Regions from separate parts of the Pseudomonas kitaguniensis genome, predicted to be linked through region 3. Evidence: predicted binding sites of a transcription regulator. Region 3 holds the regulator's gene; each other region holds the start of a gene.
The links. The regulator FliA, encoded in region 3, starts transcription of late flagellar genes. The targets are predictions, from matches to a motif close to CTAAAGTTTNNNNNNNNNNNGCCGNTAA.
Positions count from the first base shown of each region.

Region 1: a site for FliA is predicted at 3,343-3,370, ahead of flgM (flagellar biosynthesis anti-sigma factor FlgM). Genes of this name have one in related genera too.
Region 2: a site for FliA is predicted at 5,246-5,273, ahead of ACOZK9_RS14010 (methyl-accepting chemotaxis protein). Genes of this name have one in related genera too.

Region 1 is NZ_JBLZPT010000003.1:100,924-108,150, forward strand. Features, by position in the region: gene ACOZK9_RS05890 (MFS transporter) at 178-1,560, shown strand; gene ACOZK9_RS05895 (flagellar regulator YcgR PilZN domain-containing protein) at 1,621-2,364, opposite strand; gene ACOZK9_RS05900 (flagella synthesis protein FlgN) at 2,461-2,931, opposite strand; gene flgM (flagellar biosynthesis anti-sigma factor FlgM) at 2,980-3,306, opposite strand; gene flgA (flagellar basal body P-ring formation chaperone FlgA) at 3,447-4,211, opposite strand; gene ACOZK9_RS05915 (chemotaxis protein CheV) at 4,313-5,245, shown strand; gene cheR (protein-glutamate O-methyltransferase CheR) at 5,289-6,116, shown strand; gene ACOZK9_RS05925 (carbohydrate binding domain-containing protein) at 6,189-6,965, opposite strand.
Region 2 is NZ_JBLZPT010000009.1:143,579-150,805, forward strand. Features, by position in the region: gene ACOZK9_RS13995 (AAA family ATPase) at 12-2,663, shown strand; gene ACOZK9_RS14000 (lysozyme inhibitor LprI family protein) at 2,955-4,052, opposite strand; gene ACOZK9_RS14005 (hypothetical protein) at 4,135-5,001, opposite strand; gene ACOZK9_RS14010 (methyl-accepting chemotaxis protein) at 5,410-7,227, shown strand, end outside.
Region 3 is NZ_JBLZPT010000027.1:56,193-63,419, reverse strand. Features, by position in the region: gene ACOZK9_RS23910 (chemotaxis protein CheA) at 8-2,260, opposite strand; gene ACOZK9_RS23905 (protein phosphatase CheZ) at 2,272-3,060, opposite strand; gene ACOZK9_RS23900 (chemotaxis response regulator CheY) at 3,079-3,453, opposite strand; gene fliA (RNA polymerase sigma factor FliA) at 3,624-4,364, opposite strand; gene fleN (flagellar synthesis regulator FleN) at 4,361-5,194, opposite strand; gene flhF (flagellar biosynthesis GTPase FlhF) at 5,300-6,616, opposite strand; gene flhA (flagellar biosynthesis protein FlhA) at 6,628-7,227, opposite strand, start outside.

The sequences.
Region 1 (7,227 bases), on a different contig from region 3:
CAGGTGCGCGATGTATTTATCGCAACCCATGTACCTCGCACGCCGCCATGCAGCGTCTGAGCTAGTAAGCAAAATTTTCCCCCGGAAACAGCCCCTATTGCCTGTCCGTTCCCGGCCACCCCGGACTATCATGCCGATAGCCCTGTCCCTCACTGCAAGGAGCCGCTCGGAACGCCGATGCGCCAAATCTGGAAATCTTTTCGAGCCCTTTATTTCGCCTCCTTGATGATGCTGATCGGCTCCGGCCTGCTCAGTACTTACCTGGCCTTGCGCCTGGCGGCCGACCATGTCGACAGCCTGTGGGTAGGTGCGTTGATGGCGGCCAACTATTTTGGCCTGGTGCTGGGCGGCAAAATCGGGCATCGCCTGATCGCCCGGGTCGGGCATATTCGTGCGTATGCCACCTGCGCCGGGATCGTCGGTGCGGCGGTATTGGGCCATGGCCTGATCAATTGGCTGCCGGCGTGGATCGTGCTGCGGATGATTGTGGGCCTGGGGATGATGTGCCAGTACATGGTCATCGAAAGCTGGCTGAATGAGCAGGCCGATGCCAAGCAGCGTGGCGTGGTGTTCAGCGGCTATATGATCGCGTCGTACCTGGGGTTGGTATTGGGTCAGTTGATCCTGGTGATGCACCCAGAGCTGGGCCTTGAATTGCTGATGCTGGTCGCGCTGTGTTTTGCCCTGTGCCTGGTGCCCGTGGCCATGACGCGGCGCATTCACCCGGCGCCGCTGCACCCGGCGCCGATGGAGCCGCGGTTTTTTATCAAGCGTGTGCCGCAGTCGCTGAGTACCGTGCTGGGTGCGGGGTTGATCGTGGGTTCGTTCTACGGTTTGGCGCCGCTCTATGCGTCTCAGCAAGGCCTGACCACCGAGCAGGTCGGTCTGTTCATGGGTAGCTGTATTTTTGCAGGCTTGCTGGTGCAGTGGCCGTTGGGCTGGTTGTCGGACCGCTATGATCGCGCCTTGCTGATTCGTTGCTTTGCGTTGTGCCTGGCGGTGACGGCGTTGCCGTTGGCCGTGCTGACCAAGGTGCCGCTGGAAGTGTTGTTCGTGGCCGGGTTCTTGTGTTCGCTGGTGCAGTTCTGCCTGTACCCGCTGGCGGTGGCGTTCTCCAACGACCATGTTGAGGGTGATCGCCGGGTGTCGCTGACGGCCATGTTGCTGGTGACGTACGGCGTGGGTGCGAGTATCGGGCCGCTGTTGGCCGGCGTTGCCATGAAGCTGTTTGGCAGCCACATGCTGTATGTGTTTTTCAGCCTGTGCGGGTTGGTGCTGGTGTGGCGTATTCGGCCGAAGGCGGTGACCAACCTGCATCAGGTTGATGATGCGCCGCTGCACCACGTTGCGATGCCCGACAGCATGTCCAGCTCGCCGCTGGTGGTGTGCCTTGACCCGCGCGTGGACGAGGCGATCGTGCAGGAGCAAATGCAGGGTCCAGTCGAACCCGAGCCTGAAGCCGAACCTGAGCCACCGGCCGATGAGCCGCTGTTCGAAGGGCCGCCGGAGCCGCTGGGCCCGGACGAGCATCCGCATGACTTGAGCAGGGCGCGCCCCTGAACGCAAAAACGGGCAGATCCCATCAGGATCCGCCCGTTTTTTTTGCCGCGATTTTAAACGTTAAAAATCGTCGTCTTTGTCGAAACGTCGCGCTTCACGCTGCAACTGGTACACAAACCGCTCTACCTGGCGCTGCACCAAACCACTCATGTTGTGGAAGCGCACGCCGGCGAACGTGATGTTGATACGGTCTTCGAAGTGCAGGTGACGCAGTTCGACAGAGGTGGTCATGCTGCCGAAGGGCAGGGCGGCGATAAACCGGTCGTAGACCTGGCCCAGTTGCAGGCGATCGGAAATGTCGCCTTCAAAGCGCAATTTGCAGCCGGTGGCAGAGATGTCGAGCAGTTTGCCGCTGACCGGTGCCTTGATCTTTTCGCCGCCCATCTCGATGTTGACCAGTTGGGCCAGCTTCAGTGCAGCGCGAAAGGCATTGCGACGCTGATGGTAGACCACTTCATCGGGCAGGCTGCCGGTGTAGACGCGTTGGCCATCTTTTTCTTTGATGGCCAGCTTGCCGTTGCTTTCCCAGGCCACACGCACGCCGTCGTGAAAGCCTTCGATGCGGAACGGTTCGCCATTTTCGAGATGGCGTTCGCCGTCACGCGGGATCATCTCGTCCAGGGTCAGCGTTTTGCTGTCAACGTCCACCAAATAGCTTTGAAAGCGCTGGCTGCGTTCGTGGAACGTGATGATCAGTGGGTCATGGCTTTCTTGCAGCATCCGCAAGGTGCTGGCGATTTCCAGAGGCGTGGTGAGCACCTTGGGTGGCTGCGGGGCATCTTCCGCATTAAGGGCGTTGAACACGGTTCTTCCATCTCCAGACAAAATACGACTACACGCAAGAACCGGCATTTTGCCAGCATGTAGCGCGCTTTGGATAGGGCGCGCTGTAAACCGGTGTCAGGCTTGGCTACGGGTGCTTGGTTTGACCAGCCGCGAGGTGGAACCCTGGGCGTTGTAAAGGGCCGGGGGCTCTCCGCCGTGAAGGATTCGCAACTGGTTGGCGGTCGTGGCTTGCTGCAGCTGGATAGACTGACCGTTGAGCAGGTTGGCTTCCTGGCACTGGGCGAGCAACTGATTGAGTGCGGTGCTTTGCGCCAGCAGCTGGTCGCCGACCGAGGAATGGCTGGCCAGCTGTGCAAGCCCATCGTGATCGGGCGGCAGGCCGAGGCTGACGAGAATCTGGCTGCGCTTTTTGCCATGCTGCTCGAGCAGCACAATCAGCGACTGCTTGTGCGCCAGAATATCTTCCAGCAAGCGCATGTCCCGGCCATGCAGGGCCAGGGACTCTTCTTTCAGCAGCTCGAGCAAATGTTGCGTCGGCGCCAGATCATCAATGATCAGTTGAAGCAAATGTTCGTCGTGGTGCATGGCTGGCCTTGGGTTTTAAGCGTCCAAAAGCCCTGCGCAGGCATTTGCCTAGCGCGTGGCTTCGAAGTTAAGCAGCTTGCTGGCTACACGGTTGCTGTCGACTTTATAGCTGCCATCGGCGATGGCCTGCTTCAACTCGGCCACACGGGCTTTATTGACGACAGGTTGATCGCGCAGCGAGTCAGTGACCTTCTGCAACTGTTGAGCCTCATTGCTCAGGTGAACCGATTCCCCGCTTTGGCTGGCGCTGGCCTGTTCTGCCTTGGCGGCAGGCGCTGGCTGCGACTTGGCTTCTACGCTGTCCTTGGCACCGCTGGTACGCGTATTGCCGGGCAAAGCCGGGGCGTTATTTAAACGACTGAAATCAATGACCATGATAAAAAACCTCTGGGTATTTGGACGCTTGCCATGTTTTCGGCCATACCCGGACAAACTTTAGGCTCGATTGACAATAAACCTGCACGTACGCATCTATGGCGCACAGTGTAGGAAAAGCAGGCGTCCTGCGCCAGTGACTATAACGCTACCTCGACTTGCCCTGGCGCGGTAACTTGCGCCTTGATCACCCGGTTGGAGTTGAGGTTTTTAACCCTGATCTGTTCGCTCATGCCGCCGTTGGACAGCGCTTCCCCCGGCATTTTTACGGTAAGCCCGCCACTGCTGGCGGAAATCACCACCTGGTCGCCCTTACGAATCACTTCGGCCTGTTCCAGGTGGACCAGCGTGATGACTTGATCGGCCACCATTGGTCGGGTCAATCTCTGCCCCACGGCCTGGTCAACCGACGTCAGGTAGCCTTGGTTGATCAGGCTGATATCGCGTTCGCGCAAGCCTATGTCGTCGAAGCCGATGATGCCCAAGCGTTTTAACGGCCGCGTCACCACCACCACGTCGCGGAACAGTTTGACCTGCGCCGGCACAAACACGGTCCACGGCGAGGCGCCCTCGCAGCGCACTTTTACCGTGACCCGACCGATGGGCTGGGCGGGGCTTTCGAGCGAGGCTGTCAATTCTTTGTCGCACAGCGGCATGCGCAAACGCGGGTCCAACTGGTTCACTTGAATCTCATAACGCCCCGGCGTCTGGGTGGTTGCCAGATAATCTTCTACAGTGAACTCAAGAAAGCCTTGAGTGACGCCGATAAGAAGATCAGGCAAGGTGGCGTTATCTGCGCGGGCCGTGATGCCCGAGCCCAAGGCGAGCAACGCCAGCGAGACGCAGAGCAGTCTGCGGAACGTTGGAAGGCGAGGGCGTCGAGAAACTGTCATTTTAAGGTTCATGGCCAACTAAATATCAAAACAACAGCAAAGCTCGTGCCGTTTAGTGGTGGGTACGCGCTTCACTTTAGGTCTAGCCTAAGTTTTAGCGTAGGAGTCATGGCATGGCAGGTGTAATGGATTCAGTAAACCAGCGCACACAGCTGGTGGGGCAGAATCGCCTGGAGTTGTTGCTTTTTCGCCTGGATGGCAAACAGTTATATGGCATCAACGTGTTTAAAGTGCGGGAAGTGCTGCAATGTCCCAAGCTGACGATCATGCCCAAATCCAGCCCCGTGGTGTGTGGCGTGGCGAACATCCGTGGCGCGACCATCCCGATTCTTGACCTGGCCCTGGCCACAAGTTCGGCGGGTTTGCAGGATCGCGAAAACCCGTTCGTGATCATCACGGAGTACAACACCAAGACCCAGGGTTTTCTGGTGCGCTCGGTGGAACGCATCGTCAACATGAACTGGGAAGAGATCCATCCGCCGCCCAAGGGCACCGGGCGTGACCACTACCTCACGGCGGTGACACGGGTGGATAACCAGTTGGTCGAAATTATCGACGTGGAGAAGATCCTCGCCGAAGTCGCGCCCACCTCTGAAACCATCTCGGTAGGCGTGGTGGATGCCGAAACGGCGCACAAGGCGGTATCGCTGCGTGTGCTGACGGTGGATGACTCCTCGGTGGCGCGCAAGCAGGTGACCCGTTGCCTGCAAACCGTTGGCGTCGAAGTGGTGGCGCTTAATGATGGCCGCCAGGCGCTGGATTATTTGCGCAAGCTGGTGGATGAAGGCAAGAAGCCGGAAGATGAGTTCTTGATGATGATCTCTGACATCGAGATGCCGGAAATGGACGGCTACACGCTGACGGCCGAGATACGCAACGATCCACGCATGCAAAAGTTGCACATCATCCTGCATACTTCGTTGTCAGGTGTATTCAATCAGGCGATGGTCAAGAAAGTCGGTGCCGATGACTTCCTGGCCAAATTTCGCCCTGATGACCTGGCATCCCGGGTAGTCGACCGGATCAAGGCAGCAGATCACGGCTAAGGGGAATTCCCCTGGCGGTCACACGATTTAAGAGGCGGTATCATTGTCTACGGGTAATTTGGATTTCGAACAATTCCGGGTCTTCCTGGAAAAAGCCTGTGGCATATTGCTCGGTGAAAACAAGCAGTATCTGGTATCCAGCCGCCTCAACAAACTCATGGAGCAGCAGGGCATCAAGTCCCTGGGCGAGTTGGTGCAGCGCATCCAGAGCCAGCCGCGCAGCGGGCTCAAGGAAATGGTGGTCGATGCCATGACCACCAACGAAACCCTGTGGTTTCGCGATACCTACCCTTTCGAGGTGCTCAAGAGCAAAGTGCTGCCGGAGGCCATCAAGGCCAGCCCGGGCCAGCGTCTGCGTATCTGGTCGGCCGCCTGCTCTTCGGGGCAGGAACCGTACTCGATTTCGATGTCCATCGATGAGTTCGAGCGAACCAACATGGGCCAGTTGAAGGCGGGTGCGCAAATTGTCGCCACTGACTTGTCCGGCACCATGCTGACCAACTGCAAGACCGGCGAGTACGACAGCCTGGCGCTCGGTCGTGGTTTGTCACAGGAGCGCCTTCAGCGTTTCTTCGACCCTAAAGGGGCGGGGCGTTGGGCGGTCAAGGCGCCGATCAAGAGCCGGGTGGAGTTTCGCTCGTTCAACTTGCTCGACAGCTACGCCAGTCTGGGCAAGTTTGACATGGTGTTTTGCCGCAACGTGCTGATCTACTTCTCGGCAGAGGTCAAGAAAGACATCCTGTTGCGTATCCATGGCACGCTCAAGCGCGGTGGTTATTTGTTCCTCGGTGCTTCTGAAGCATTGAACGGGTTGCCGGATCATTACCAGATGGTGCAGTGCAGCCCGGGTATCATTTACCAGGCCAAGTAATAGCACTGAATAAAAACGGGAGGCCCCTTGAAGGCCTCCCGTTTTTTTTGGCGAAACTCTAGCAGCGTGTACTCAGGGCCTTTGTGTCATGCTGATATTGCCCAGCGACAGGCGATGTCGGCCTAGCGGAACGGCATCGTTGAACAGGCCGAGTGTGACGTTGCCGGTCATTGTGGCGACAAACGACCCGCTCCCGGACTGCTGGGTCAGGTTGATGTTCTGAACAGTCGCGCCGATTCGGCTGCCGTTGAGGGTCAGGAAAACCATTGAGCCATCGGCGGGGTCGCCTGCGCTTGCATCAAAGGCGAAATCGTACGTGCGGCCCGCGGTCACCAAAATGGTTCGGGTAATGATGTGGGACTTGGCAAGCTGGCTGTCGGGTACGTCAGCGACTACCCGTCCACCCACAATACGCAACACGCCGCCCGTGTAACTGCCCTGGGCCACCCAGCCCTGGAAAGTACCGTCTTTGAAATCCCACACAACGCCTGGCGTTGGCGGTATGACTATCGGGCGCCGGTTGATGGTCACGGTGGCGTCCGGTGCACTAAGGGAAACCCCGCTACGCCTGATGCTCACCCGCAGCCGCACGCTGTTGCCCTCGTTGGCTTCAACACGTTCTCTGGGTATCTGGGCAATGAGTGAGGGCACGCCTTGGGCAATTGAAAAGCTTTGGTTATGGTCGCCACCCAGAACGTTGCTGATCATGTTGATATTGACAAAGTCCATGGGCAGTAAGGGGAAGCTGCACATGACTTCTGCAGAGTTGCCCGTCAGCAGACTGGTGTTCAGGTTTGGAATGGGCAGTGCCGAGTCTTGTAATGTGAAGCCGAGGGCTGGGACATTCATCGTGGTAAGCCTCTTCCTTGCGAATTAAGGGATGTCCGCCCAATAGGGCATCCGATGCGGCAGGCACCACAACTGTCATAAATACCAGTGCAGACGGACGGTACGACAGCGCGCGGCGTTTTCAGTGACTGCGTCGCCCCGGTTGCCGCCCGGTGTGAAAGCGGCAAGCGTTATTGCCGCTTTAATGGCGCAACGCGGAAAGCGATTGCCGCTTTTCTGGCATTGCCGCCGGCAAACGCCGCGCAACCCCTTGAGTTACGGG
Region 2 (7,227 bases), on a different contig from region 3:
AAGGAACGTGCATGAACTCGTATCAAGCGATTGTGGAATGGGCGGCAAAAGACCTGCCAGAATGGGAAGCAGACCTTGTTCGTCGCCTTTTACAAGACTCAGCGTTGGGTCCAGACCAGCTTAAGCAAATTGCGAAAAACGCACTGTGCGCCTTCGGCATTAATGATGAGAATGAAAATAAGGAATGCTCACCGCCGGTGTATCAATTAGACGGGGCCATTGCCGAAACCTCCGTCGAACCTATAAAACTGTGTAGCATCGACATTGTAGAAAATATCAATGCCATTCATTCAGAAGCCAAACTACCGTTTGGACACTCTGGAATCACACTAATATACGGAGAAAACGGCTCAGGAAAATCAGGATACAGCCGGATATTAAAAAACGCATGCTTTGCAAAACATGTAGAACCAACACTTCTCAGTAACATTTATAAGCCAAAGACATCCAAGCAATCCGCCCGCATAAGCTTTTTGAAAAACGGCAGTCGAGAGGAATGGACCTGGACTCCAGGAAGAAACCATGCGGAATTAGCCTCCATTAATGTATTTGATACCGACTGCGGAAAAACCTTGCTTGATAGCACCAACCGCGTCACATACAAGCCCCGAGGCGCGGACATCTTCGACCATGTATCCCAAGCAATAGAAAGCGTCAAAAATACAATTCAATTAAAGCTACGAGACGCGAAGAAACCAATTATAAACGGCTTAGAAGAAAATATAGAAGTTCAAGCATGGTTAGATCGTATGTCGGACAAAACCAACAGCGCCGACGTGAAACTCACTCTCACTTGGAGTGAGCAAGATTCAAGCGACCTAAAAAACTTAACAGGCACTGTTACCGACTACGAAAATGGCACAACAGTAAAAACCATTGCGAAATTAACAAAAATCTCAACGGAGCGGCTTCCCCGAGCAATCCAAAAACTAGCTGCTGCCGCAAAAATATTAAACGAAACAAAACCTGACGAAATTAATAACTTACAAGTCGCTGAAGTCGCTGCAAAAAAAGCTTACGACTTTTCGCTAACAACTTTTGACAAAGCAGATCCGTTAGAGGGTGTTCACTCCGACCCTTGGAAAATTCTTTTTACCGCAGCCAAAGATTTTTCTACCTCTCATGCCTATACCGAAAGCGAATTCCCGAACACTAGCGAAGACGCGTTGTGTGTCCTTTGTATGCAACCACTTGATGACCATGCAAAAGATCGTCTTGAACGCTTCTGGCAATTCATGCAAGACAAGAGCAAAGTAACTTATGACAAAGCTTGTACCAATTTAAAAAACAAAAAAGATGAAATTATCAATCTGGCTTTACCCGAGTCAGAAGCTTATGAACCCCTTTGTAACGAGTTGGCGGAGGCAGTAGGTTCAGACTTTGGATTGGCTGAAGCTTTCCGAACACTTAAGACCAGACAGGAGTTTTTCAAAGCGGACCAGCCTAATAATGCAGCATATAACAAAAGCAACATTTCTGCTGAATTTATAAAAGACAGCATCTCTGAGAAGCTCAACAAAAAACTTGAAGAACTTCAAGAAAATGTATCTCCCGAAAAATACGAATTAGCCAAAGAAAACTTAAAGAAGAAAAACACTAAAAAGTTGCTGTCAGACGCGTCCGAGAAAATCATCAACCACATCAACAGTCTCAAACACAATAAAGATGTGGAAAGTGGTATCAACTCACTGAAACAGACAAAAACACGCTTTTCCAGCAAGGCAAAGTTAATTATTTCCGAACTAGTAACACCTGATTTTATTAGTAACTTCAAAGCAGAGCTGGATGCATTTGGTATCGAACTAGAAGTTAATATAGCGCCAATCGTTAAGGACAGCGACACCTCCCACAGTTTTTCAATAGGTGCACAAAAACCAGGAAAAGTTCTCAGTGAGGGTGAGCAAAAAGTTGTTTCACTGGCAGCGTATCTTGCAGAAATTAAAACATTCTCAAATTCATCACCCATTGTTTTTGATGACCCTGTTAGTTCTCTTGATCACGTATACCGTGAAAAAATCGCGTCCCGTCTATGTTTGGAAGCCTTATCAAGACAAATAATAATCTTCACCCACGACTTAGCACTTATTATGGAGATCGATGGCAAGTGCACGGAAATGGCTTTAAGTAAGAACATACGCCCTGCCGTTTCTTCATTTACAGTCAGAAGAAATGGTAAAGATTCTGGGTTCTGCCATATAGAAGCACCTTGGCGTGGAATGAGCACAAGTAACAGAGCGCACAACTTAGAGCAGGAGTTAAACACCTTCAGAGATCTCTATGATTCGGATATTTCAAATTATAATAAAAAATCTGCAATGCTTTACTGCCTACTAAGGGAGGCTTGGGAGTCTTCAATTGAGCAGGACCTTTTCTTCGATATAGTTAGCCGCGGAAGAAACAGCGTACAAACTACTAGGCTAGGTCAAATAACAGTTGAGCCTTCAGATGCTAACCGAGTAACTACTAACATGTCCCTTGCGAGTAGTTGGATGTATGGTCACGATAAATCTAGATCTCTATCAGAAAATAGGCCAACGCCAGCAGAGATAAAAATTCATATTAACGAGTTGAGAACATTTGCTAGCGACATTGCTACCCGTAGAAAGGCTGCAGAAAAAGCATTCAAGGCTCAGACCCAGCCTCCCGTTAGCACCTTCGGATAAGGTTCAGCAGGTTGCCAAGGCAGGGCTGGACCCTGCCTACGTGTATCCCCGACCTAAAAACAGAAATAAAAACCTTTTATTTTCAAATGGATAGTGATCCAGTAAGAAGCCCGCCGGGGCACCATATAGTGGTTTCGGACTGTCTCTGACGGTCTACGAAACGCCCCAAGAAGCCCGCCTCGTGCGGGCTCTCTTGTTACCCGCTATCCATCTCTCGAAGCAACCGCTCCCCCCACGCCCTAGCCACCGCTTCAGCGCTCTTTCACCGCGCCACACGCTCTACACACACCCTCAAACAGCCTGCGGCTCCGGACCAAACTCCAGGCATTCAGACAATGGCGTGAACTCACCTCTACGGCACAGCCATGCTGTTAAAAGGCTGTAGCCCGATGACGCTGCGACTATGTGGGCTCTGCTTTGCCTGGCTTCTCTGCGTTGCCGCGCCTCGGCCTGTGTTAGCGACTCACCTTTTCTGCGGGCGGTGCCAAACAACGACAGTATTAACAGCCCCATGACGATGTAGAACACCGACACCAAGGTCAGCTTGGCAATCACGGTCAGTAGGATATTGACGCCGCCTTGGTTGGTTTTCACTGAGGCATACAGGGCATACACGACTGCCAGCAGCACGCCGGTGGCCACAGACACTTGGTACACTTCTTTAGGCATGCCTAACCAGCCGCAAACAAGGCCAATGAGCAAGCCGGTGATTGGCAAACCATTGGTAATTGCGGCGTCGGTGTAGTCATTATAGATAGTTGCCTCTTCCCGATGATGGCGTAGTACCGCCCAGCAGGACGCCAGGATTGCTGCCAGCAACGCGCATTTCCATGCGACGTTGCCTACCTGCTGCCATAGCGATTCTTTCTGTGGCGCCTGACTTGCTGGCGGCTGCGGGGCTGTCTGACGGGGCGTCGGCTGAGCATTAACAGCCTGCTGTTGCGCGGCCTGTCGTCGTTGTTGAGAAGCCTGCTCTTGGGCTATGTAAGCTTGGTTTTCGCGGCGCGTTCTTTCAGCTTCTTCAGCGTAAGATTTGGCCATTTGCTGTTGCCGCTCAGCCTCCAGTTTCTTGCCTGTTTCGGCGCTTTTAATGTTTTCAAGCGCTTTGATACGCGCACCCAGTGTTTGATCCAGGCATTTCTGTGTGGTGCATTGGTCGCGAATAACAAGCCAGTCACGCTGGGATTGGCGAAGCTCATCCGGCTGATCGGTGGCGCTCAGGGCAGCCTTGTAGCGCCCCGCAAGGATGTTATCGACGCCTGACAGGTAGCCATCACGGCAAATTTCTTTTTCGGCAAAATTGCCAGCTTTAGTGCAGTCAAAACTGGCGGCCATCGAATGGTTGGCAAGTAACAGCAATAACAGCGCAGTCGCGCGGTGAACTAACATTTAGACGATCTCCTGTCTGGCAACCCGAGAATGAATATCCCTGTCACATTCAATGTGCCGGGCTCATAACGGCCAGCTCCGTTTAGCCCCGCACGTCGGCAGGAAAGTAGTCAGGGAGTACGCAACCGGCTTCGCCCGCAATGCACAGCGCGCTGCCTTCATCCATATAGTCTTTATAAGTGCCTTGGCCGATGAATGCGGATGCGTCACCACGACAGTTGGGACCGTCCTGCCCCTCGTCAGCGCAATAGGCAGGTTGGCCCTCGTATTGAAAGATCACGATTTTGTCTGCACTTGGGTTGCCCGCGACGGTGTGGCTTTCAAGTGTCTGTGTTGGCGTTGTGGCAGCGGCATTTTTTGCGCGCTCACGCTCGTTAATACCGGCCACAGCCAGGTCAAAGCGGTTGGTCAGACGCTGTATGGACTCAGCCCCGCCTTTGCCCGATTTTTCGAACAGCATCCAAATATAGGTTTCGTCAGCAGGGCCGTCGACCAGGTTGATCGTGTGTTGCCCATCCGATACCTGAACACCGAGTAACCCTGTGACGGTGGCCCAACTGCGTAAAAAATGTTTGGGTGCTACAGAAAACAACAGGGCGATGTGTTTTCCACCCGCGAGTTCTGCACGGGCTTCAACTACCTTCATGCCTGTTGCCGCAAAAATTTTGTGGGCTTGCTCAGACTCGACGTAGCGGATGTCCACGTTGGACAGCAACTTATTGTCCTCAAGCGCATCCTCAAGTTCTCTGCTTGTATCTATCCCCATGCTTGCCAACAGCCGCTCTTTGCGCTCTGGGTCTTGCGCGGTAGTGCCAGTTAGCGGGATCAGATCTTTAGGCGTAAGTTCTTCGACAGCGCTGATTGCATTGTTCGAAATAACATACATGGGAAGGTAAAAAAACAGGCCGAATAGCAACACAGACAGCCAAATTTTAAACAGGGTACGCATTCGCAATCCTTTACGTGCTCGGGGGGTAGTCCCACCAGGCGTTCCATTCCCAAAGGTCGGGCTGTCAACGCTGGCAGTGACCGTACCCTCAGATTATCGGACGAATGTGCGATAGCTTGAGATCTGCTGAGCATCCCTCCCAAGACGCCTGATGCACAACGCCTCCACGGATGATGCCATTGCGACATCACCGCTCTCGAAAAGATCCTTTCTTATACAAAAATATAAATTTGTACAACTTTTTATAAAGTATTTAGCATCAACGCCGACACGTTAAATGTAACGATTAATTTCATTCAAACGTTGAAAAGCCGAGAAAGCCGAAAAGAGCCAGGCAACCTCGAGAAAATGGACCGTTCTCACCCCAAAAACACAAACAAACCGTCCCATTCCGGGCCTGTGAGAACCATGAACATCCTTACTCCTGCCGTAAACCTGGCTAACCGCCTACGCTTCCCCACCAAGTTCGGCCTGCTGGCTATCATCGTCCTGATCCCGCTGGTGTTGCTGGGCTGGCGCATCATCCATCAACTCAACGACAGCCTTGAAAATATCAGTTCGGAGCAGCTTGGCCAGCGCTACCTGATGGAGGTGACGCCGGTACTGCGCTTGTCCATGCTGCAGCGGGCGCTGACTAACCGGTTGCTGAGTGGTGACCAGACCGCTCAAGCCGACCTGTCTGCCAACCAGGCAAAGCTTGAAGAGGCTTTTTCCAAACTGGCGACCATTGACAGGCAATTTAATGCGCAACTGGAAACCGGTGATCGCGTGCAGCGTTTACGGGCAGGTGCACAAAAACTGATTGAGCAGGCCAAAGGCAATGCCAACCAGGCGAAGATGTTCGACGAATGGAATGATCAACTGACGGAAACATTGAATTTCGTCTATTTCGTCTCTGCCACGTCCGGGATGGTGCTGGATGAGGATTTCGCATCGCTGTTCATGATCGATCAAAGTACCTTGAGGTTGCCGCGCCAGATCAACATTGTCGGGCAGCTGCGCGGCATGACCAGCGGCCTGCGTGACGGGCAACCGTTGGGCGATGGCAACCGCTTGGTTATCCAGTCGTTGCTCAAGCAAGAGCAACTGATCCGCCTGCAACTGCAACAGAGTCTTAACCTGCTTCGTCGTAAAGAGCCTGTACTCGCCGATAAAATCCAGGCACCGGTGACTAATGCGTTACGCGACCTCGACAGTTTCCGCAGCGACCTTGAGGCCATGGTGGGCTCAACGAGCGACACCCTGAGCGGCGTACAGAACTTGCTGCCCAAGGGCAACGCGGTGGTTGCCGAGCTGTACAAGGCGCAGGACCTTTTGCAAGCTGCTCTGATGGACACGCTGGACCAACGCAGCCATGAGAAAACCTCTGAACGGTCGCTGATCCTGGGCATGTTTGCCTTTATGGGCTTGCTGCTGGCGTATGCGTTCAGCGGTATCTACAGCGCCATGCGCAGCACCATCAACGCAGTGCTCAACGCCGCGCGGCTGATCGCTCAGGGCGACCTGACGACGCGCCTCACGGTGCAGGGCAGAGACGAGATGGCCGACGTGAGTACCAGCCTCAATCTGATGGTTCAGGCCTTCGCCGATTCGCTTTCACAGGTCGAGCGCAGTTCGCGTTCGGTGTCCGACGCGTCCACGCGCATGGGCTTGTCGATCGATCGCGCCAAGCACTCGATGAATGTGCAGCAACAGGAAACCGAGCAAGTCGCAACGGCCATCAACGAAATGACCGCCAGCGTCGCGGACGTCGCGCAAAACACCGAAGGCGCAGCGCATGCCGCCGAGCATGCGCGCCAGGCATCCAACACCGGGCTTGCGATGATGCAAGAGACGCGCGTGACCATTGAGGCGCTGGCCAACGAAGTGCAACTGAGCGCGCAGAAGGTCTCGGCGCTTGCACTGCACAGCCAGCAGATCGGCGGCGTGATTGAGGTGATTCGCAACATCGCCGACCAAACCAACTTGCTCGCACTGAACGCTGCGATTGAAGCGGCGCGAGCCGGTGAGCAAGGTCGCGGGTTTGCCGTGGTGGCTGACGAGGTTCGAACCCTGGCCTCGCGCACGCAGAACTCCACGGAAGAAATCCGCCGGATTATCCAGGAGCTTCAGGTGGCGACCTCGGCAGCCGTGGAACAAATGAAAGCGGGCGAGCAACGTGCGCAAGAATGTATTGCGTCCGCCGACCAGGCGTCGAACAGCCTGGATGCTATCAACGATGGGGTT
Region 3 (7,227 bases):
GCCAGAATCAAATACGCCGAGCGGCGTAACGCTTGAGCATGCTCGGAACATCAAGAATCAGCGCGATCCGACCGTCACCGGTAATGGTCGCACCCGACATGCCCGGTGTTCCCTGCAGCATTTTGCCCAAAGGCTTGATGACCACCTCTTCCTGGCCCACCAGTTGATCGACGACAAAGCCGATCCGCTGAGTGCCCACCGAGAGAATCACCACATGGCCTTCACGCTGCTCTTCATGCTTGGCCGATGCAACCAGCCAGCGCTTGAGGTAGAACAGTGGCAATGCCTTGTCGCGCACGATCACGACTTCCTGGCCGTCCACCACGTTGGTGCGCGACAGGTCGAGGTGGAAGATCTCGTTGACGTTGACCAACGGGAAGGCGAAGGCCTGGTTGCCCAGCATCACCATCAGCGTCGGCATGATCGCCAAGGTCAACGGCACCTTGATGACGATCTTCGAGCCCTGGCCCTTGGTCGAGTAGATATTGATCGAGCCGTTGAGCTGGCTGATCTTGGTTTTCACCACGTCCATGCCGACGCCACGGCCAGACACGTCGGAAATCTCGGTTTTGGTCGAGAAGCCCGGCGCGAAGATCAGGTTGTAGCATTCGGTGTCGGTCAGGCGGTCGGCGGCGTCCTTGTCCATCACGCCACGCTTGACCGCGATATTGCGCAAGATCGCCGGGTCCATGCCTTTGCCGTCATCGGTGATCGACAGCAGAATATGGTCGCCCTCTTGCTCAGCCGCCAGAATCACCTTGCCGCCACGCGACTTGCCCGAAGCCTCGCGTTCTTCCGGGGTTTCGATGCCGTGGTCGACGGCGTTGCGCACCAAGTGGACCAGCGGGTCGGCCAGGGCCTCGACAAGGTTTTTGTCGAGGTCGGTTTCTTCACCCACCAGTTCCAGGTTGATCTCTTTCTTGAGCTGGCGTGCCAGGTCGCGAACCAATCGCGGGAAGCGGCCGAAGACTTTCTTGATCGGCTGCATCCGCGTTTTCATCACCGCGGTCTGCAAGTCAGCCGTCACCACGTCGAGGTTCGACACGGCCTTTTGCATGGCTTCGTCGCCGCTGTTCAGGCCCAAACGCACCAAGCGGTTACGCACCAGCACCAGTTCGCCGACCATGTTCATGATGTCGTCCAGGCGCGCGGTATCAACGCGCACCGTGGTTTCGGCTTCACTGGCAGGTTTTTCGGCAACCGGCGCGGCTGCGGCGCGTGCAGGTGCAGCCGCAGCCGCAGGTGCCGGAGCTGGCTTGGCCGCAACCGGCGCCGCCGCTTTGGCGGCAACCGGTGCAGCAGCGGCTGCCGTGGCTGCACCGGCTGCCGCTGCTGCGGCCGGGGCCACTTCAGTGAACTTGCCTTTACCGTGCAACTGGTCCAACAACGCTTCGAATTCGTGATCAGAGATCAACCCATCGCCCGCCGGTTGCGCACTGGCAGCTGCACTGGCAGCGGGTGCCGTGGCCGTGGCGGCGACTTCCGGCAAGGCTTCGGCCGCAAACGTGCCTTTGCCATGCAGTTGGTCGAGCAACGCTTCGAATTCGTCGTCGGTAATCTCGTTGCTGGCAGCGGCAGGAGCAGCAGCAGGCGCTTGCGACTGGGCGGCAGGTGGCGCCACCGCGTCGGCCGCGAACTGGCCTTTGCCGTGCAACTGGTCGAGCAGCGATTCGAACTCAGCGTCGGTAATGTCTTCGCTGGTCGGCGCTGCAGACGCAGTGGCAGGCGCAGTAGCCGCTTGTGGCGCTTCAGCTTCAGCCTTGACCGCGCTGAGGGAGTTGAGCAGTTGCTCGAACTCGCTGTCCGTCACGTCTGCTTCAGGCTCAGCCACAGGCTCTGGCGCTTGCACCACCGGCGCAGCCGTGGTGTCGGCAGGCTCTGCCAGGCGCGCCAGGGCGGCCAGCAGTTCCGGGGTAGCCGCAGTGATCGGCGCACGTTCGCGCACTTCACTGAACATGCCGTTGACCGCATCCAATGCTTCGAGAATCACGTCCATCAGTTCCGAGTCGACGTGCCGCTCACCCTTGCGCAGGATGTCGAAAACGTTCTCGGCGATGTGACAGCACTCCACCAGCTCATGGAGCTGGAGGAAGCCGGCGCCCCCTTTTACAGTATGAAAACCGCGAAAAATTGCATTGAGCAGGTTCGCATCATCCGGTCGGCTTTCCAGCTCGACCAGTTGTTCGGACAGTTGCTCTAAAATTTCGCCGGCCTCTACAAGGAAATCCTGAAGGATCTCTTCATCGGCGCCGAAGCTCATGTGGGTGCTCCTTAGAAGCCTAAACTGGATAACAGGTCATCAACATCATCTTGACCTGACATAACGTCTTCACGTTTATCGGCATGAATCTGCGGACCTTCACCCTTGGCGAGATGTTTTTGTGGATCTTTTTCCGAGAGGATCGATTCGCGGTCATGTTCGATGCCGGCGAAACGATCAACCTGGCCTGCCATAAGCACCAATTTGAGCAAGTTGCTTTCCACCTCGGTGACCAATTGGGTCACACGCTTGATCACCTGACCGGTGAGGTCCTGGTAATCCTGGGCCAGCAGAATGTCATTGAGGTTGCTGGAAACCGTACGGCTTTCCTGTTCGCTGCGCGTCAGAAACCCGTCGACCCTGCGGGCCAATTCACGAAACTCTTCAGCACCCAGTTCCCGACGCATGAAACGGCCCCAGTCAACGCTGAGGGCTTGCGCTTCGGTGGCCATGCCATTGACCAGGGGCGTGGCGTTTTCAACCAGGTCCATGGTGCGGTTGGCCGCCGCCTCAGTCAGTCTGACCACGTAGGACAGGCGTTCTGTGGCATCGGTAATTTGTGATATTTCTTCAGCCTGGGGCATGTGCGGGTCAATTTGAAAATTGACGATTGCACTGTGCAGCTCGCGCGTGAGCTTGCCCACTTCCTGGTACAGGCCGCGATCACGGGTCTGGTTAAGCTCATGGATCAACTGCACCGCGTCGCCGAAGTGGCCTTTTTCAAGGCTGTCGACCAACTGGTGAGCATGCTTTTTCAGGGTCGACTCAAAGTCGCCCAGTGACGTTTCTTTATGCTCCATAGCTCCCCCGTGGCAGCATCACTGACCGATTCGTTCGAAGATTTTTTCAATCTTCTCTTTCAAGGCCAGTGCAGTGAATGGCTTAACCACGTAACCGTTGACCCCAGCTTGAGCGGCTTCAATGATCTGCTCACGCTTGGCTTCGGCGGTGACCATCAACACAGGCAAGCTGCGCAGTTTTTCGTCCGCGCGCACATGGCGCAGCAGGTCGATACCGGTCATGCCTGGCATGTTCCAGTCGGTTACCAGAAAGTCGATGCTCCCGCTGTTGAGGATCGGAATCGCCGTAATGCCGTCATCCGCCTCGACCGTGTTTGTGAACCCAAGGTCACGCAACAGGTTTTTTATGATCCGCCGCATCGTTGAGAAGTCATCAACGATGAGGATTTTCATGTTCTTGTCCAATTCGACCTCCAAGCAGTCTTAAACGCGCCCAGCACCTGGACGCGCCATTTCAATCAACAGGCGTTACACAAAAAGGACTGCCGGGGCACCACGGAACGAATCCGCGAAAGGCGTTACACCTTTCGCCTGGTTGCGCTGCAGTGTCCCCACACTGCCTGTCAGCGCGCGCGCCACTCTCCCAATCGCCCCCGCAAGCGGGCCGCGCACTGGCTATGCAGTTGGCTGACACGCGATTCGCTGACCCCCAGGACCTCACCGATTTCCTTGAGGTTCAGCTCTTCGTCGTAGTACAGCGCCAACACCAGCCGCTCACGCTCCGGCAAATTGGCAATTGCTTCAGCCAACGCACCCTGAAAACGTTCATCTTCCAGGTCGCGCGACGGTTCGAGATGAGCACTCGCGCCGTCCTCGTGCAGCCCTTCGTGTTCGCCGTCCTGCAACAGGTCGTCGAAACTGAACAGGCGGCTGCCCAAGGTATCGTTCAGAATCCCGTAATAATCATCGAGACTCAATTGGAGTTCGGCCGCAACTTCATGATCTTTAGCGTCACGACCGGTTTTTGCTTCAATTGAGCGAATTGCGTCACTGACCATGCGTGTATTGCGGTGTACCGAACGCGGCGCCCAATCCCCTTTACGCACTTCATCGAGCATCGCGCCGCGAATACGAATACCCGCGTACGTCTCGAAACTCGCGCCTTTGCTCGCGTCGTATTTGGTCGACACTTCGAGCAGGCCGATCATGCCGGCCTGGATGAGGTCTTCAACCTGCACGCTGGCAGGCAGGCGTGCCAGCAAGTGGTAAGCAATGCGTTTGACCAAGGGCGCATAGCGCTCGATCAACTCGCCCTGGCTGTCACGTGCCGACTTTTTGTAAAGGTTGTAGCCGCTGGATGTCATAGCACCGGACCTGCGCTCGTGTGATGCACCAATCGCTCGACGAAAAACTCCAAATGCCCGCGCGGGTTGGCGGGCAGCGGCCAGGTATCGACCTTCTGGGCAATCGCCTTGAACGCCAAAGCGCACTTCGAACGAGGGAATGCTTCATAGACTGCACGCTGCTTTTGCACAGCCTTGCGCACACACTCGTCATAGGGAACTGCGCCGACGTATTGTAAGGCGACATCCAGGAAGCGATCCGTGACTTTGGTCAACTTGGCGAACAGGTTGCGCCCTTCCTGCGGGCTTTGGGCCATGTTGGCCAGCACGCGGAAGCGGTTCATGCCGTAGTCACGGTTCAGCAGCTTGATCAGCGCGTAGGCGTCGGTGATCGACGTCGGTTCGTCGCACACCACCAGCAATACTTCCTGGGCGGCCCGCACGAAGCTGACCACGGACTCGCCGATGCCGGCAGCGGTGTCGATCACCAGCACGTCGAGGTTGTCGCCAATGTCACTGAACGCCTGGATCAGGCCGGCATGCTGCGCCGGGCTCAGGTGCACCATGCTCTGTGTGCCGGAGGCGGCCGGCACGATGCGAATCCCGCCGGGGCCTTGCAGCAGCACATCGCGCAGCTCACATCGGCCTTCGATCACGTCGGCAAGCGTGTGTTTGGGTGTCAGCCCCAGCAGAACGTCGACGTTCGCCAGCCCCAGGTCAGCATCCAGCAGCATGACGCGACGGCCAAGCTCTGCCAGGGCCAGGGACAAATTCACTGACACGTTAGTTTTTCCGACGCCACCTTTGCCGCCGGTCACCGCGATCACCTGTACGGGATGCATGCTGCCCATTTTATTTCTTTACCTTGTCTTGCTTAGACGCAGGCTACATGGCTTGGCCGCGTGAATCGCTTGCAGACCATCGATGTAGATACATTTCACGGTGTTCATCCTGCCTTAACCAACCCGTTTTGCGGGGTTGTGGTAGAGGTCGGCGAACATGTCGGCCATCGCTTCCTCGCTAGGCTCTTCTTGCATTTGCACGCTGACTGCGCGGCTGACCAACTGATGACGGCGCGGCAGATGTAAATCATCCGGGATCCGCGGCCCGTCGGTCAGGTAAGCAACCGGTAACTCATGACTGATGGCCAGGCTCAACACTTCACCCAGGCTCGCCGTTTCGTCGAGTTTGGTGAGGATGCAGCCCGCCAGGCCGCAGCGTTTGTAACTATGGTACGCAGCGGTAAGAACCTGTTTCTGGCTGGTGGTTGCAAGCACCAGGTAATTTTTTGACTTGATGCCGCGACCGGCCAGGCTTTCAAGCTGCATGCGCAACGCAGGGTCACTGGCTTGCAGGCCGGCGGTATCGATCAACACCACGCGCTTGCGCAGCAGCGGGTCGAGCGCGTTGGCCAGCGACTGGCCCGGGTCGACATGGGTGACCGTCACATTGAGGATGCGGCCCAGGGTTTTGAGCTGTTCCTGGGCACCAATGCGGTAGCTGTCCATGCTCACCAGCGCGATATTCTGCGCGCCGTACTTAAGCACATAACGCGCCGCCAGCTTGGCCAGGGTGGTGGTCTTGCCCATGCCGGCAGGGCCGACCATGGCAATCACACCGCCCTCTTCCAACGGCTCGATTTCCGGGGTAACGATCATGCGCGCCAAGTGCGCCAGCAACATGCGCCAAGCCTGGCGAGGTTCTTCAATGGAGGTGGTCAGCGCCAGCAGGTCACGCGACAACGGGCCAGACAGGCCGATACGTTGCAGGCGGCGCCAGAGGTTAGCCTGTTGCGGTTTGCTGCCTTGCAACTGGTTCCACGCCAGCGAGCCAAGCTGTACTTCGAGCAGCTCGCGCAGGCCATTCAGTTCAAACCGCATCGAATCCAGCGCGCGCTGGTCAACGGCGGCAGCCGGCGCTGGCGCAGCAGGACGCGGCGGCTCTTTGAACGTCGGCTCAACCAGCGGCTCGGCAGCGGTCAGCGGCAGGCCGGCGAACAACTGACGGTTGGTGGTGGTATCGCTGTCGCCACGCATGCTCAGCTCAGCCTGGGCCGAGACGATACGCGAGGCGGTCTTGCGCAACTCGTCTTCGAGCTCCATGTTCGGCACGCGCGGCGCCAGCGCCTGAGGTGTGTAATCCAGGGCAGCCGTCAGCTCGACACCGCCGGCAATACGGCGGTTACCAATAATCGCGGCATCGGCGCCCAGCTCATCACGAACCAGTTTCATGGCCTGACGCATATCGGCGGCGAAAAAACGCTTAACTTGCATAACCCACTACCTCAGCCATTGGGCCCTACTGTCGCGACGATAGTCACTTGCTTATTGTCAGGAATTTCCTGATAAGCCAAAACGTGCAAATTCGGTACTGCCAAACGTCCAAACCGCGACAACATCGCCCGAACCGGGCCGGCCACCAGCAGTATCACCGGTTGGCCCTGCATTTCCTGGCGCTGTGCGGCTTCGATCAACGAACGCTGCAGCTTTTCAGCCATGCTTGGCTCCAGCAGGACGCCCTCTTCCTGGCCTTGTCCTGCCTTCTGAATACTATTGAGCAATATCTGTTCCAACCTTGGCTCCAAGGTGATAACAGGCAGCTCAGACTCAACCCCCACAATGCTTTGCACGATTGCGCGGGACAAACCGACGCGCACCGAGGCTACCAGCGCGGCGGTATCTTGACTCTTGGCAGCATTGTTGGCGATAGCCTCGGCAATGCTGCGAATGTCGCGTACTGGCACCTGTTCGGCAAGCAAGGCCTGCAGCACCTTAAGCAACTGCGACAGCGACAGCACGCCCGGCACCAGTTCTTCGGCGAGTTTTGGCGACGCTTTGGCCAGCAAGCCCATTAATTGCTGGACTTCCTCGTGGCCGATCAGCTC